One region of the Brachybacterium hainanense genome, then DNA from elsewhere that is predicted to be linked to it. Evidence: predicted binding sites of a transcription regulator. Region 1 holds the regulator's gene; each other region holds the start of a gene.

What was found. Region 1 encodes LexA, which represses DNA repair genes until DNA is damaged. Its sites were predicted from a motif close to TCGAACANNTGTTCGA; they were not measured.
Region 2: a site for LexA is predicted at 3,261-3,276, ahead of ACFFF6_RS03125 (HNH endonuclease signature motif containing protein). Genes of this name have one in related genera too.
Region 3: a site for LexA is predicted at 3,610-3,625, ahead of ACFFF6_RS00855 (HNH endonuclease signature motif containing protein). Genes of this name have one in related genera too.

The regions. Positions count from the first base shown of each region.
Region 1 is NZ_JBHLSV010000025.1:19,518-25,105, reverse strand. Features, by position in the region: gene ACFFF6_RS16270 (ATP-dependent DNA helicase) at 1-1,495, shown strand, start outside; gene lexA (transcriptional repressor LexA) at 1,618-2,298, opposite strand; gene ACFFF6_RS16260 (LysM peptidoglycan-binding domain-containing protein) at 2,486-2,866, shown strand; gene nrdR (transcriptional regulator NrdR) at 2,896-3,363, shown strand; gene ACFFF6_RS16250 (HelD family protein) at 3,535-5,588, opposite strand, start outside.
Region 2 is NZ_JBHLSV010000003.1:72,681-78,268, forward strand. Features, by position in the region: gene ACFFF6_RS03120 (baeRF2 domain-containing protein) at 1-1,109, shown strand, start outside; gene ACFFF6_RS03125 (HNH endonuclease signature motif containing protein) at 1,276-3,228, opposite strand; gene ACFFF6_RS03130 (lysoplasmalogenase) at 3,607-4,299, opposite strand; gene ACFFF6_RS03135 (phosphoribosyltransferase) at 4,311-4,826, opposite strand; gene ACFFF6_RS03140 (tripartite tricarboxylate transporter permease) at 4,959-5,588, opposite strand, start outside.
Region 3 is NZ_JBHLSV010000001.1:176,377-181,964, reverse strand. Features, by position in the region: gene ACFFF6_RS00870 (hypothetical protein) at 120-1,043, shown strand; gene ACFFF6_RS00865 (TetR/AcrR family transcriptional regulator) at 1,181-1,852, shown strand; gene ACFFF6_RS00860 (M20/M25/M40 family metallo-hydrolase) at 1,882-3,249, opposite strand; gene ACFFF6_RS00855 (HNH endonuclease signature motif containing protein) at 3,683-5,588, shown strand, end outside.

The sequences.
Region 1 (5,588 bases):
CGACCGCGACAGCCTCGAGACCCCGGTCTCCGACCGTGCGTGGCGTCAGGTCTCCGTGAGCGGCAACCAGTGCCTGGGGCAGACCTGTCCCCTCGTCGGCAGCTGCTTCGCCGAGCGCAGCCGCGAGGTCGCCCGCGAGGTCGACCTGATCGTGACCAACCATGCGCTGCTCGCGGTCGATGCCTTCAACAACCTCGGCATCATCCCCGAGCACGACATCGTGGTCCTCGACGAGGCCCATGACCTCGCGGCGCGGGTGACGAGCGCGGTCACGGAGGTCCTCGCCCCCGGGATGGTGCGCGGCGCGGTGCGGGAGCTGCGCGGTCTCGGCGTCGCCGGCACCGCCCTGGACGATGCGGGGGAGGAGCTGCGCGCGGCGCTCGAGGAGCAGCCGGACGGGCGGGTGATCGGCGACCTCGCCCCGCGGCTGGCCGATGCGATCGGAACCCTCCGCGTCGAGGCCCGGACCGCGCATGCGGATGCGAAGGACGCCGGGGACGAGGAGCTCGCCGGGACGGCCGGCGCCCGCCGCTCCGTCCGCACGAGCCTGCAGGAGATCATCGACGTGTGCGAGCGCGCCTCAGATCCCGACGAGGACGACGTGGTCGCGATCTCCCGCTCCGAGGCCACCGGGCGCACGAGCCTGACCGTCGCGCCGATGAGCGTGGCCGGCGCCCTGCGCGGGGCGATCCTCGAGGAGCGCACCGCGGTGATGACCTCGGCGACCCTCGCGCTCGGCGGACGCTTCGAGCCGCCTGCGGGCTCGGTGGGCCTGCGCGCCGCGGACCGCCGCGCCCCCGAGCTCGAGGACGGGATCCGTGATCCGAGCCTGTGGTCCGGCCTCGATGTGGGCAGCCCGTTCGACTATCCCCGCCAGGGCATCCTGTACGTGGCCTCGCACCTGCCGCTGCCCGGGCGGGACGGGCCCTCCCGCGAGATGATGGAGCATCTGACCGAGCTGATCGAGGCGTCCCGCGGAGGAGCGCTGTGCCTGTTCTCCTCGCGGCGCGGGGCGGAGCTCGCGGCCGAGCACGTGCGTGCGCGCCTGGACCTGCCCATCGCCGTGCAGGGCGAGGACTCGATGACGCGGCTCGTGCGGGACTTCTCCGCCGAGGAGAGCAGCAGCCTCTTCGGCACCATCACCCTGTGGCAGGGCGTGGACGTGCCCGGGCGCGCCTGTCGCCTGGTGACGATCGACCGGATCCCCTTCCCGCGGCCGGACGAGCCGCTGATCTCGGCGCGCCAGGAGCGCATCGCCGAGCGCGGCGGGAACGGCTTCATGCAGATCTCGGCGCAGCATGCGGCCCTGCTCATGGCGCAGGGGGCCGGGCGGCTGATCCGCTCCTCGGCGGACCGCGGCATGGTCGCGGTGCTGGATCCGCGGCTGGTCACCAAGCGCTACGGCTCCTACCTCGTGCAGGCGATGCCGCCGCTGTGGCGCACGCAGGACCCGGCGGTCGCGCTCGGTTCGCTGCGCCGGCTCGCGGACGGCTGATCGCCCGGTCCGGCACCGGAGCCCTCGGGAGCGCGGGGCGACGTGGACCGGGGGTATGCGCGTTCCCGCGCCGGCGCCGGGGGGGTGCCGGGACCGATCCGCCGGCCACGCCCGTGCGGTGATCAGACGGCGCGCAGCACCGCGACGACCTTGCCGAGGATCTCGGACTCGTCGCCGAGGATCGGGGTGAAGGACGGATTGTGGGGCATCAGCCAGATGTGGCCGTCGCGCTCGGCGAACGTCTTCACGGTGGCCTCGCCGTCGATCATCGCCGCCACGATCTCGCCCTTCTGCGCCACCGGCTGACGCCGCACCACGACCCAGTCGCCGTCGCAGATCGCCGCATCGATCATCGACTCCCCGACCACCTGCAGGAGGAACAGGTCCCCGCCGCCGACGAGCTGCTCGGGCAGGGTGAAGACGTCCTCGACCTGCTCCTGGGCGGTGATCGGCACTCCCGCGGCGATGCGGCCCACGAGGGGGACGGCGACCGAGGGGGAGACCGGCAGGACCTCCGCGGCATCCGCGTCCGGGGCGCCGGACTCGTCGAGCTGGACGACCTCCATCGCGCGCGGGCGCTTGGGGTCACGGCGCAGGTAGCCCTTGCGCTCGAGCACGCCGAGCTGATGGGCGACCGAGGACGGGGAGGTCAGGCCGACCGCCTGGCCGATCTCGCGCATGGTGGGCGGGTAGCCGTGCGCGGCGATCTCCGCGGTGATGGTCTCGAGGATCCGGTGCTGCCGCCGGGTGAGGTCCGACGGGGCGGGGGAGCTCTCGTGCTCCGGGGTGCTCGTGGGCGACATGGGCGGACTCTCCTGGGAGGACGGGGCGGCGGCGGTTCGTCTGTCGGACCCCTCTGGTGGAGTGATCCTGCCTTCCACAGTAGGCGCTCGCGCACCGCAGGCCAAACATGTGTTCGAGACGGGTCTTGCGTGTCGCGTCAACCGGGCCTACAGTCGTACACGTATTCGATCGAACAGGAGTTCGGACATGGCAACGATCCTTCCCCTCGCCGCTCGCACCACCGCGATCGAGCAGCATGCTCCCCGTGCTCGCGCGCGGCTCGTGCTCACCCGTCGCGGCCGTGTCCTCAGCATCGCCGCCGCCTTCCTGCTGGGGGTCGTCGTCGCGCTCATGGTCCTCCTCCTCGTCGACGGCCCTTGGGCCTTCGCAGGATCGGGGGACTCCGGGCCCGTCGTCACGGTCGCCGCCGGGGACACCCTGTGGGCGTACGCGGACTCCTACGCCCCCGAGGGCGTCGCCCCGCAGGAGTTCGTCGACGATGTGCGTCGCCTCAACGGGCTGGTCACGCCGCGGCTGACCGCCGGCCAGGAGATCGTGCTCCCCACCGGGGCGGAGACCGGCCGCTGAGCGCGGTCGCCCCGCTGTAAGCTGGAAGGGTGCACTGCCCCTTCTGCCGCAACCCCGACTCCCGCGTCGTGGACTCGCGCACGTCCGATGACGGCGCGGTGATCCGCAGGCGTCGTCAGTGCACCGCCTGCTCCCGTCGGTTCTCGACGGTGGAGACCGCCTCACTGTCGGTCGTCAAGCGATCGGGCGTCAGCGAGCCCTTCAGCCGCAGCAAGGTGATCTCCGGGGTCCGCAAGGCCTGCCAGGGCCGCCCCGTCTCCGACGATCAGCTCGCGCTGCTGGCGCAGAAGGTCGAGGATGCGATCCGGCAGAGCGGCCAGGCCGAAATCGAGGCGCACCAGGTGGGCCTCGCGATCCTGCAGCCGCTCCAGGAGCTCGATCTCGTCGCGTATCTGCGCTTCGCGAGCGTCTACCGGTCCTTCGAGTCCCTCGACGACTTCGAGGCGGCGATCCATCGGCTGCGGGAGGAGGCGGCGAGCGGCGCGACCGGCGCGTGAGCCCGGTGCTCGCCTGCCACGTCGGCCTCCGTCCCTCCGTCGTCCTCGGTCCGAATCGGGGAACCGGTCGCACGGCTCCCGAGAATCCGCATAGGATGCATGGTGGCGCCGTTCGCGGCGCCTGCCGGATCGGCGGTCGCGGAGGGGAAGCCGCGGCCGCCGATCCTCGTCTCAGCCCTGGATGCCCTCCGGCAGAGGAAGGGCATGGACCACGTCGAGCCGCTGGGTGGGACGGGTCATGGCGACGTAGAGGTCTCCTGCGCCGTGGGTCCGGTCAGCCAGCAGCTCCGCCGGCTCGACGAGGACGACGCCGTCGAACTCGAGGCCCTTGGCATCCTGCGGGCTCATCACGGCGACCATCTCGTCGACGCCCCGGCTCCCCGAGCCGACCTTCGGCAGGCCGGGCGCGGAGCGCAGCGCATCGACGAGGTCGGCCAGGCGGCTCGCGTGCGCGATCACGGCGAGACGCCCGGTCGCCTGTGCGAGCTGCTCCTGCACCGCGAGGACCGTCTGCGCGGTGAGCTCCGAGGCCGGCGCCGGGCGCAGCGTCGGATCGGCGTCGCCCTCGCGCACCGAGGTGACCTCGGTGACCGGCAGGTCGAGTGCCTCGGCCATGCGCTGCGCCGGATCCATGATCCGCTGGGGCGTGCGGTAGTTGACGCTCAGGTGCTCGACCTCGAGGCGATCCTCGACGTAGGGCGACAGGGCCTCCTCCCAGCTGGAGGTTCCGCCGGCGGAGGAGGTCTGGGCGACGTCGCCGACCACGGTGAAGGACTTGGTGGGGTTGCGCCGCATGAGGGCCCGCCACATCATCGCCGAATGCTCCTGCGCCTCGTCCACGACGATGTGGCCGTAGGTCCATTCGCGCTCGGCCCGGGCGCGCTCGGCGAGGGTGCGGCCGTCGCGGACCTGGGCCACCTGGTCGGCGAGGTCCTCGGCGCGGACCATGCCGCTGGTGTCGACGTTCTCGAGGACCTCCTGCGCGTAGGACACGTCCCGGGCACGCTGTTCGCGTCGCCGCTCGGCCTCTGCGCGGGAGACCGCGTCGTCCGAGCCGAGGAGCTCGGCGACCTCGTCCAGCAGCGGCACGTCCTCGATGGTCCAGGGCGCGTCCTTCGGGCGCACGAGTCGGTCCAGCTGGGCGGGGGAGAGCGAGCGGGGCGCCGCCGCGCGCAGCCGCTCGGGGTGCGCGAACAGGATGCGCAGGAACGACTCGGGGCTGTAGGGCATCCAGGCGAGGTTCAGGGCGCGGCGCACCTCGGCGTCTCCCCGCAGGTCGGCGAGCAGCTGCGGACGGTCCTCGGGCAGCACCGTCTGTCCTTCGGCCTGCAGCGCCTTCTCGTAGCGGTTCGCGAGCCGCTCGAGCGCGGCGCGGACGAACACGGCGCGCGCCGCATTGTGCGGCCTGTGCGTGGCTCGGGCCTCGCGACGTGCGTCGGCGACGTCGCCGCGGGTCAGCACGAAGCGGGTGCCGTCGATCGTCACGGGGACGTCATGCTCCGGCACGAGCTGACGCGCCTTGACGGCGCGGGAGAGCAGGGCCGCCATGTCGATGCCGCCCTTCACCGCGGCGACCTCGGGCTCGTCATGGCGCGTGGTGGAGACGTCGGGGAAGAGCTCGCCGGGAGTCAGCATGACCACGCCGGACTCGCCGAGGCTCGGCAGCACCCGTTCGATGTAGCGCAGGAAGCCCTGGGTGGGCGCCATGATCAGCACGCCCGTGTGCTCGAGGCGGCGGCGGTGCGTGTACAGCAGATAGGCGGCGCGGTGCAGCGCGACGGCGGTCTTGCCGGTGCCGGGGCCGCCCTGGACGACGAGCACCCCGCGGTTCGCGGAGCGGATGATGCGGTCCTGCTCGGCCTGGATGGTCGCGACGATGTCGCCCATCCTCCCGGTGCGCTGGGAGGAGACCGCCGCGAGCAGCGCGCCCTCTCCCTGGAGCACGACGTCGTCGTCCTCGTGCAGGACCTCGTGATCCAGGACGTCGTCCTCGAGCCCGATCACGGTGCGGCCTCGCGTGATGAGATGGCGTCGCAGCCGCACGCCGAGGCGGTCGACGCTGGTGGCCTGGTAGAAGGCCGCGGCGGCGGGGGCCCGCCAGTCGACCATCAGCTGCTCGCGCTCCGCGGTGAACAGGCTGATCCGCCCGATGTAGTGCCGCTGCTCCTCGTCGGTGTCCAGACGCCCGAACACGACGTTCTGGCTGACCGAGCGCAGCAGCGAGA
Region 2 (5,588 bases), on a different contig from region 1:
CGTGGCTCACCCCCGCCCTCGAGCCCGACGGCCCCTACCTCTCCGTGTACCTCGATACCACGCGCACCGATCAGCGAGCGGCCGATGAGCTGGCCAGCCGCTGGGCCCAGCAGCGTGGTTCCCTCCGATCCGCGGGCGCTCCCGAGGCCCTGCTGGCGGAGGTCGAGGAGACCGTGCTGTCCCCGTCTCGGGTCGGGGGCCGCCATGGACGGGCCGTCCTGGCAACGGCGGACCAGGGGATCGTGCTGGATCGGGTGCTGCCGGCACCGCCGCTGGCGGAGTCCGCGACCTGGTCCGAGCGTCCCCTCCTGCTGCCGCTGATGCAGCTGACGCAGTTCGCGGTCTCGCAGCTGCTCATCGAGGCGGACCGGTCCGGGGCGGATCTGCATCTGCGAGCCCCGGAGAACCCCTCGATCCCGCAGTCCGAGAACGTGCTGGACGGTGACGCGCGGGTCGACGGCGGCCACGACGAGCTGCACAAGACCGGTCGGGGCGGAGGCTCTCAGCACGGCTGGCGCTCCGACAACTTCGAGGCCCGCGTCGAGGACTCCTGGGAGCGCAATGCGGAGGCCGTCGCGGAGACGGTGCGCCGGCTCGTGGTGCGGCATCGGCCGCAGATGGTCCTCGCGACGGGGGACGTGCGCGCGCTCTCCCTGCTGAAGGACGAGCTGGGGCCGGAGGTGCTGGGGCTGCTCACGGAGATCCCGGGCGGCACTCGGGGGCAGAGCCTGGAGCGGCCCTCGTTCCGGGAGGCGGTGCTCGAGGCGACCCGCGCACACATCGCGCGGACGCAGCGGGACCTCGCGGCCCGCTTCACCGAGGAGCAGGGTCGCGGCGGGACCTCGGTCGCGGGTGCTGACGAGGTCCGGCAGGCTCTGGGCCGCGGCCAGGTCGAGGAGCTGATCTTCGTCACGGGGCAGGAGCCCGTCGGGATCGAGGACCTGCTCACGACCGCGATCCGCACCGATGCCGGGATCAGCGCCCTTGCGGACGGCGTGGTCGCGATTCCCGAGGGCGTCGGTGCGCTGCTGCGCTGGCGCGACGGGGCGACCCCGTCGAACGGGCTCGGCTCGATGACCGGCGATGCCCGTCGGGAGCACGCGATCTGACCGTCGGGTTCTCCTCACGTCGGGTTCTCCTGACATCGGCCTTTCCTGACACGGCGCCTCGAGGCTTCCCGCCTCGGGGCGCCGTGTCGTCCGGGCATGACGGCGCCGCCTGTCGGCAGGTCGCCTCGGCGGCCGCCCCTGCTCCGGCCGGGCCTGCGGTCGGAGGTCAGAAGGGAGGATCGCCGTATGAGCCGGGATCGGGATCCGGGACATCCGGAGGGGCAGTTCCCGGCCCGTCTCTCCGCGCTCGCATCTCCCTGCGCCGTCTGATCGCTCTGGGGACCCCGGGCCTGGGTCTGCTCGGATCCGGATCGTCCGGGTCCGGATCGTCGTCATGGTCGGGTCGAGACGGCGGAAGATTCCTGCCGAAGTGCCGGCAGTCGGCATCGCAGAGGTCCCGGAGGTGGTTCCGGTAGTGATCGGAGAGCAGATCCACGGCGAGGGTGCCGACGAGGTCGGTCTGGTCCTCCACATCGAGGACCGCCTCGTCGCCGTGGATGGTGCGGATCCGCCATCGGGTCCGACCGGGTGCACGGGTCCCATCCGGCTCGCGGCGCGGGCCGTGCAGCCTCACCGGGTCGATGCGCCCCTCCGTCTTCTCCCGATGGTGGAAGCGGCACAGCCAGTGGAGGTTCTCGGTGCTGGTCATGCCGCCGGAGAGCCACTCCTGGATGTGATCGCACTCGACCGCGGCCCGCACGGGCCGTTCGCATCCCGGCACCGCGCACACTCCTCCCCGCAGGCGCAGGTGCTCCTGCATCGCCCGCGTCGGCCGGTACGCGTCAGCGGGAAGCGGGAGGAAGGCGCCGCTGCGCGGATCGGTCAGCACCCGATACCAGGTCGACTCCCCTGCCGCGAGCTCCCGGGCGAGATCCGCCGGGACAGGCATGGTCCCGTCCAGCATCCCCGGTGCGTCCACGACGCCCAGGAGGGTCAGCGCGGGGACGGTCAGATTGATCCGGAACCGCTCCGCCGGCACGTCGGCGCCATCGGTGTCGAGGGCCGATCGGGTCAGCAGCAGGAAGCGCAGAGCATCCAGCCGGGAGGGCTTCCCCGAGGCGGAGACGCTCCCGTCCACGTCCCACGGGATCTCGGAGCCGGCGGCGAGGGCGGACTTCTGCGCGGCCTGCACCGCCCGCGCTGCCACGTCGAGGCGGTGCGCGCACTGCAGCACCTCCGGTGCGGGACCGAACACCTCGAGCCGTGCCATCCCCTGGTCGGTCGCCGCGAGATGCACGTCCCGGCGCACCGGTGGCTGTTCCTCGCGGACCAGCCGCTCCGCCTCCTCGAGCCATGCGGCGAGCGCACTGGTCCTCGTGAAGAAGGACTCCGGGGTCATCGACAGGTTCCAGCCGGCCACGACCTCGTCCATCGCCCGGCGCGAGACGTCCGAGAGGTGACGCGAGCGGCGCAGGAGATGTGTGAACCACGGCGCAGGGAAGATACCCTCCTCCAGCAGGCTCAGGCATGCCGACAGGGTGGAGACGGCTCGGGAGGCGTCCCGGATGGCGTGATCCGCGCGCCCTGTGGGTACCCGGAGCCCTGCCGCGGCCGCGAGCGCGTGGATGTCGCCGTCCGGATCCGGGAACGGAGCCTCCTCGTCCCCGTCCCACAGCCTGGACAGGGCCCGCAGCCGCCAGCTCAGCAGGATGCTCTCCAGCACGCTCACGTCCCAGAGGCCCCGCAGGGCCTCGGACAGCACCGGCCGGTGCATCACGTCCGCCTCCTCCGGGAGGCTGTCGCGGTCCACGGTCCTGCGCACGCGCCGTCCACCGCCCGCGAGCCGATCCGGGACCCGCTCGAGAACCGCCGCGACGTCCTCGGCGACCTGCGGGTCCCGCGGCCCGGCCGCCGGCTTCCGGGCCGGCCCCGCGCCGACTCCTGCCGCGATCGCGAGGACGCCGAGCTCCGCCGCCGCGGAATGGCGGACCTGCGATGCCTCCGAGATCTGCGATGCCTCCGAAACCTCCGAGGCCCATGAGGACTCCGGAGCAGCGGACGAGTTCCCGGCGGCCGCGCCCTGCGGACCCACCAGGCCGAGGCGACGCGACCGCCGCGCGGCCGAGGCATCATCGCACAGCGCCTCGCCCGCGAGCCCTGGAAGGTACGCCTGCGCCACGACGGTCACCTCCTCCCGGGATCGACTCGATTTCGAATGCTCGTTCGAAACCTAGATTACCGAAGAGGAGCCCTCCCATCAAGGGCCCTCGGTGGCCTGTGGAAAATTTCTTCAGGGCCACCCCGATCGCCCGTGGACACCGGGTAAATTCACCCTTTCACCTGCATAGATGAACATCTCAGTGCTGGTCCTCCCCATCTCGATCCCTCCTCCCCATATCGCAGTCATCCACATTTCGCGCGGCCTCGCGTCGCCACCGCTCCGCGCCGTGCAAGAATCCCGCTCATGTCCCATGTCCTCATCCAGCGCTCCCTCGGCACCCAGGCGCGCGGTCGTGCCCTCCGCGCGACGGTGCCTCGTCCGCGAGGTCCCTCTCGGTCACTCCGCGCGGGGGCACCGCCGGCGTACGGCGAGGACCAGGAGCCCCTGTCCGGCGAGATAGGTGGTCATCACCCAGGCCCCATGCATCGGGAGGCGGAGGTCGGCGAAGGCCTCGAGGCCGATCAGCGAGTCGGAGGCCAGGAACACCGCACCGCCGGCACCGGCCACCGGTCCCAGGCCCGTGGACAGCACGGCCATCGAGACGAGCGCACCGCCGTAGACGAGGATCGCGGGCAGCATCGGCCCCGAGCGCGGGGCGCACAGCGCGACGATGGCGGTCAGCGCCGCTCCATACGGCGCGAGCGCGAGAACGCGCCGCCCCCTGCGAAGACCCGGGATCCCGGTGCGGCGATGGGGCCAGAAGGCGGAGATGTAGGCGCCCTGGGCCAGGAGGAACGGACCGAGCATGAGCAGGAAGGCCCGGTCCGGGTCGGCGGAGAGGCGTGGGAGGGTGTCGCCCAGCCACGACAGGGCGAGAGCCGCGAGCACCCGGCGAGGCAGCGGGTCCGTCCCCCACAGAACAGGGCCCGGCGGCGCGAGCAGCACGCCGGCGAGCGCCGGCATGAGCAGCGCCTGGGTGAACGTGCAGACGGCGCTGTCCGGCGCGACCGCCTTGGCGGCCACATGCGTCGCCGCCACGACGACGAAGGCCGCCCCGGCGAGCTTCCTCCACCGGGACGGCCTGCGCATGATCGGGCCTCTCAGCCCTGCACGGACGGGGTGACCGGCGGCTCGGCCGACCACGGGAAGACGATCCACTCGTCGGTGCGCCGCCACACGAAATCGGGGGCGACCACGGACGCGGACTTCGAGTACAGCACGGCGCTGCGAGCCTCGGCCCCCTGGCCGCGCAGCAGCTCGAGGACCAGGGCGAGGGTCCGTCCGGAATCGGCGACGTCATCGACCACGAGGAGCCGCTTGCCGGAGATCGCCTCGACGTCCAGCATCGGTGCCAGCAGCACCGGGTCCGGGAGGGTCTCGTGGACGTCGGTGTAGAACTCCACATTGATCGCATCGGCCAGCTTGAGACCCAGCGCGTAGGACAGGGAGCCGGCGGGCAGCAGGCCGCCGCGCGCAACGGCGATGACGATCTCCGGCTGGTAGTCGCTGTCGACGATCTGCTGCGCGAGCTCGCGAGAGGCGGTGCCGAACAGCTCCCAGTCCAGGACCTCCTTCGTCGGAAGGTCGCGGGAGTCGGCGTGGTGGGCGAGATTCATCGTGGTCCTCGGGTCCTGGGTGCTGGCGGTGACGTCGATGCTACCGGCCGCGTGCTGGACGACGGGCCGCGTCGAGGGAGGAACCGGCGGATGCGGGGAAGGTCTCGTCCCGTCCCCGCACCCGCCGGAGCCTCACACGGCCCCGTCCTCGTCAGCCAGACGACGTGCTCGACGGGCGGCCGCGATCTCCCGGACCCGGGTGACCACGGTGAAGCCGATCGCCGCGAGCATCAGGGCGTAGATGAGCATCACGATGGGCCCGTCCACGAGAGCCGTCGCGTCGCCGTCGGCGCTCATGAGCGCGTCGCGGACGCTGGTCTCCGCGAGCGGACCCAGCACCATGCCGATGATCAGCGGGGCCAGCGGATAGTCGGCCACCCGCATCACGAAGCCGATCAGGCCGATGCCCAGCAGGATCAGGAGGTCCGCGGTCGAGGAGGAGGTCGCGTAGATGCCCAGGCCGCAGAACACGCTGATCCCGGCGTACAGGTACGGTTTGGGGATCAGCAGCAGCTTCGCCCACAGCGCCGCGAAGGGCAGGTTGATCGCGAGCAGCACGACCATGGCGACGAAGAAGCTCGCCAGCAGGGTCCACACGAGGTCCGCGGAGCGCTCGAACATGAGCGGGCCCGGCTGGATGCCGTACTGCTGGAAGGCGGCCAGCATGATCGCAGCGGTCGCGGAGACCGGCAGACCCAGGGAGAGCAGAGCTCCCATCGACATGCCGGTGGTGGCGTTGCCGGCCGCCTCCGGCGCCGCGAG
Region 3 (5,588 bases), on a different contig from region 1:
GAGGAGTCCCCATGGCGGGCCCGCAGGCGGCGCCCTACCGTGGATCCGTCCGGAGCGTCCGGACCTGCGCTCCCCCTGGAGAGGAGGAGCGGCCCCCGCCCCGGGGCGCCGCGCCAGCCATGAGCACTCCGCCGTCCGGCTCCGATCCCTGGTCCCAGCCCTCCGGCTCCGCCGGCCCTGCGGCATCCCCTGACCTGGGCGGCTACGCCCCGGCCCCCTATGAGGCCGTGGGCGCCGGGCTTCCGGACTACGAGTCCCCCCAGCCCGCGGGCGGCAGCTCCTCGGACTTCTCGCAGTCCTCTTTCCCGGTCGGCGGGCCCGCTCCGGTGCAGCCTGCCCGGGGCGGCGGCAAGGGCACGGTGTGGGCGCTCGTCGGCTGCGCCGGCTGCGCCGTCATCGTCCTGCTGCTCGTGCTCGTCCTGGGCTTCGTGCTGGTCCTGCGTCCCGCCGATCAGCCCGAGCCGGCCACCGTCGAGCCCACCGCCACGACCGAGAGCGATCCGGCCACGACGGAGAGCGATCCCGCCACGACGGAGGCCGGTCCGACGGATGATCCGGTCGCCTCGGGCGCTCCGGCGGCGGAGGGGGAGCGCGGCACCCTCGAGGCTCCGCTCCCGGCCGGGACCATGGTCACCGTCGAGGCGGCGGATGTCGACGGCAGGACCGACGTGAGCCTCGGCCAGGTGAACTGGAACGCGGACGAGGTCATCGCCGGCGTCTGGGAAGGCAATGAGAAGCCGCAGGCGGGCAACGTGTTCATCCTGGTCACCGTGACGTACACGTATCACGGCGAGGGCACCTACTCCCCGGCATGGGACCTGAACACCGACTTCACGGGTGCGAGCGGCACCGAGTACACGTGGTCCCCGGTGCTGACCCCGCAGAACTTCACGGACGCCGCGGACCTGACCGACGGTCAGAGCACCACCTGGGATGTGGCTTTCGAGGTCTCGGCGGAGGACGCGACCGCCGCGACTGGCAGCTTCCACGTCTACGAGATGCTCAACTGGGAGGACGAGGGCTTCTACGTCGCCGCGCAGTGAGGGGCCCGGGCGTGGGCGCTCGGGCGGATCCCGGCCCGGCGTCTCGCGGCCGGCGCAGGGGAGCCGAGCTGACCTGCGTCGTCGATACCTATGAGGGGGATCGCATGGCCCTCTGATGTGCCGTTACGATGGTCCGCATGTCCTCTGCCCCCTCCTCCTCCGCTCACCCCGCGGGCGGTTCCGGGACGTCGGCCCCCCGTCCGCGCGCCGCTGATCCGCGCCCGGCGCGCACCCGGCAGGCCGTGCTGGACGCGATGATGCGCCTGGCCGCGGGTGGGACGGGCGACATCACGGTGTTCTCGCTCGCCAAGGAGGCCGGCATCTCCCGGGCCGCCTTCTACACGCACTTCTCCGACCTCGAGGACGTCGCGATCGCGATGATCCGACCGGCCCTCGAGGGCCTCGAGGGCCTCGACGAGGCGGATCGCGCGGCGGGCCTCGAACCTGCTGAGAGGGGCATGAGGAGCCTGCTGCGGGTGATCGGCGTCCTCGTCGACCGGGCGGAGGTGGTCCGTGTGGTCAGCCGCTGGAAGGTCTCTGCCGCCGTCGACAGCATGATCACCGCGGCCTACGCGAACCGCTTCGAGGAGATCCTGCGCCAGTACCCGGCCGTCCTGCCGGGGACCGGGGGAGCCGAGGAGCAGCGGAGGTACGCGCTGTTCCTCGCCGGGGGCCTGTTCGTCTCTCTCGCGACCTGGCTGACGGCCGAGCCGCAGATGCCTCTCGAGGAGGTCCGCGACCGTGCCCGCGGCATGGTCGAGCATCTGCTGCGGATCGCCGCGTCCGCCCAGGAGCGCACCGGCTCCTGACCGTCCCCGGGGACACGGCCCGGAGTCCGTCAGCAGGTCACGACGAGCCGGAGCAGGGTGCGGGCGCCGAACCGCACCGCGTCCACGGGGACCCTCTCGTCGACGCCGTGGAACATGGCGGAGAAGTCCAGGTCGGCGGGCAGCCGGAGGGGCACGAAGCCGTATCCCCGGATGCCGATGGTCGAGAGGGCCTTGTTGTCGGTGCCGCCGCTGAGGCAGTACGGCAGGACGCGCGATCCCGGGTCCTCCGCCTCGATCGCGGCCGTCATCGCATCGATGAGCGGACCCGTGGTCGGGGACTCGACGGAGACGCTGACGCTGTCGAGGATGACCTCGACGTGCTCCCCGGCGAGGTCCTCGAGGAGCGCGAGGAGCTCCTCCTGGTGCCCGGGCAGGAAGCGGCAGTCGATCCCCGCCTCCGCGAACTGCGGCACCACGTTGACCTTGTAGCCGGCGTCCAGGGTGGTCACGTTCATGGTGTCCTGCAGGGTGCCGGCGACGAAGCGTCGCGCCCCGCCCAGACGCGGCAGGATCCCTTCCGGATCTGCGGGATCCCAGCCGTCGCCGGTGATCTCGGTGACCCCGTCGAACAGCTCGCGCACGCTCGCGATGCACTCCTTCGGGAACTCGTGCGCGTCGATGCGCGCGATCGCCTGCGCGAGGCGGACGATCGCGTTCTCCGAGGTCGGCATCGAGCCGTGGCCCGCACGCCCGTGGGCCCGCAGCCGACCCCAGGCCAGACCCTTCTCCGCGGTCTGGATCAGGTACGCGCGCACGTCCTCGCCCGTCTCCTGCTCCGGGAGGGTGATCGAGTAGCCGCCCACCTCGCTGATCGCCTCCGTGCAGCCGGCGAAGATCTCCGGGTGGGTCTCCACGACCCACGTCGACCCCCAGGTCGAGGCGTTCTCCTCATCGGCGAAGAAGACGACGACCAGGTCGCGCGGGGGAGTGATCCCCTCGCGCGCGAGGTGCCGGACCACGGCCAGCATCATGCCGAGCATGTCCTTCATGTCGACGGCGCCGCGGCCATAGATCATGCCGTCGCGGATCTCGCCGCCGAAGGGGTCCACGCTCCAGTCCTCCGCCGCGGCGGGGACCACGTCGAGATGGCCGTGCAGCACCAGGCCGCCGCGATCCCGGTCCACGCCCGGGATCCGCAGATGCACGCTGGCCCGCGTTGGTGCGGCCTCGATGATCTGGGGATCCAGACCGACCTCGCGCAGGCGGGCGGCGACGTACTCCGCCGCTTCGATCTCCCCTCGGCCCCAGCGCGCGGGGTCGTCCCCGCCGTAGGTCGTCGAGTCGATGCGGATCAGCTCCTGGGTGAAGCGGACCGCCTCGTCCTGGAGGAGCTCGAGATCGCCGCCGACGAGCTCCGCGAGCGACGCGGCGGGCATGGTGGCGGGGGAGGGGGCGTCAGGCACGGGAGTTCCTCCGGAACGGGATCGGGTGCACAGGTTCGGCCAGCCTAGCGGCGCGGGGCCGTGCACGCGGGACGGTCAGCGGTTCGATGCAGGGATGTCGCATTCTCCCCGGAAATGACGGGGCTGCGCCGAGGTACCTGGAGAATGTGGATAACTCTGCATGGGGAGGAGTGGTGGATTTCGGTCCATGTGAGAGATGTGGCATGACGTCGCAGGTCACACGAGTGGTTATGATGTCCGGGTGGCTGACGATGGGCCCGCGGATTATGGAAGGAGGAAAGCTGTCCACAGGGCTCGCGAAATGGCGCTCGACAGGGTAGGATGAAGAGGATTTCGAACACAGGTACGAGCCGGATGTGACGCCGGTGCGCAGGTGCAGGACACGGAAGCCCGGGAAGGAGGAGCAATGCTGGAGGATCGCCGGACCGCGACAGGAGCAGAGGACGCTGCAGTGCGGCCCGCCCTGGAGGGCGCTCCGATCCCGGGAGGTGTGCTGCGCCCCGCCGGCCCGGCGGGCCCGACCGCCTCCACCGGCCTGCAGGGTCCACGGGAGGTCCGCCTGCTCGCCCCCACCTTCGGCCCCGGGCAGTCCTGGAGGGTGGAGGACCCGCGGCACGCGGCCCGGCGTGCGGCCTATCGCCAGGCGATGGCGGACGGGGCTCCGCTGCCGATGGCCTCCGTCCCGGATCCTCCTCTGTCCGGCGTCGCGGCCTTCGTCTCCGCGGCCCCGGCGGCCATGCGGGCCACGAAGGTCGTGCGGCCCCATGCCAGGGAGACCTTCCTCGGGCACCTCGCCGAGAGTGGCTGGCAGGCCCCGGACGGCGTGGTCATGAGCGAGGCCGCCCGGCTGATCTGGGACCTCGGCACGGCGGAGGGCCCCGCCCTCGCAGCGAAGTACGCGGCCCTGGCGGCCCTGCGGCATCCGGCCGACGCCGCCGATGCCGCCGACGCCGGGACCGGGGAGGCGCCCGGGGCCTCGGCGGCCGGCGCCCCGGCGGAGGACGACGACGATGTCAACGCGCTCGTGGCCGCCGCGGCGCTCCGCATCGGCGTGCGCCGTGCCCGGCATCTGGTCCGCGACGCGCACCGTGCCCTGACGTCCTTCCCGGCCTGCTACGCGCAGCTCGCCGACGGGCGGTTCCCGGCCGGCTGGTTCACCCGCATGCTGCGGGACACCCGCGACCTGACGGAGGTCGCGCGCCAGGGGATCGACCGGCTCATCAGCTCGTGGGACCTGCGGGTGAGCCCCGAGCGCTTCGAGAAGCGGCTGCGCGAGCTGGTCCGCTGGGCGGAGCAGCTCGAGGAGCAGGAGCGCCGCGAGCAGGCGGAGCCGCCCGCACCGGTCGAGCGGTCCGTGCAGATCATGGATGTCGGCAAGGGCATGTCCTGCCTCCAGGTGTACGGGCCTGCGCCGGAGGTCGCCTCCCTCGCGCGGCGGCTCGACGTCACCGCGCGTGCCGTCCAGGCCGCGCAGCGCGCCGCCGTCGCCGCCGGCGATCAGGAGATCCCGTGGGACGTGGACGGGCTCGTCGCGGAGACGGGCTCGGTGCTGCGCAAGGACGTGCTGCGCTACCTCCTGCTCACGCGGGCGCAGCTCTCCGCGGACGGCGTCGACATCCCGCGGGACCGCTTCCGGCTCGTCGTGACCGTGCCCGCACTGACGCTCCTCGGCCGCTCGGAGGCCCCGGCCTCCCTCGACGGGATGACGCCGCTTCCCGCGGACATGGCGCGCGCCCTCGCCGGCACCGAGGACACCTGGTACCGCGTGCTCACGGATCCGTGCACCGGGACGTTCCTGCCGCTGCCCGCCCAGACCTACCGGCCCACCGCCGCGATGCAGGAGCACCTGCGACTGCGCCACCCCCGCTGCGCCGTCCCCGGCTGCGAGCGGTGCTCCTCCTTCGCCAGCCAGTGCGACCACATCGAGGAGTTCCTCGACGGCGGCCCCACCGATATCGAGAACCTCCACTGGCTGTGCGAGCACCACCACCAGCAGAAGACGGAAGGGCTGCTCGACCCGACCCGGGTGCGCGCGGCCGGACCGGATGCCGCGGGCAGCTGGCAGCCGGGCACGACCCGCTGGCTCCTCGGTGCGAACCGGGGGCAGCACGTCGTCATCGACGAGCGCGACGACGTCGACATGATCGGCGCCGAGGCCTCCCGATGGCTCGTCGACCACCTCCGCGCCCACCCGGACGCGCCCTGCGATGCGCTCTGCCTCTCCGGAGCACGCCGGGATCCCCTCATCGACCCGGCGGATCGATCACCGGGCCCGGACCGCGACCGATCGCCCGACCGCGCCCCCGAGGCGA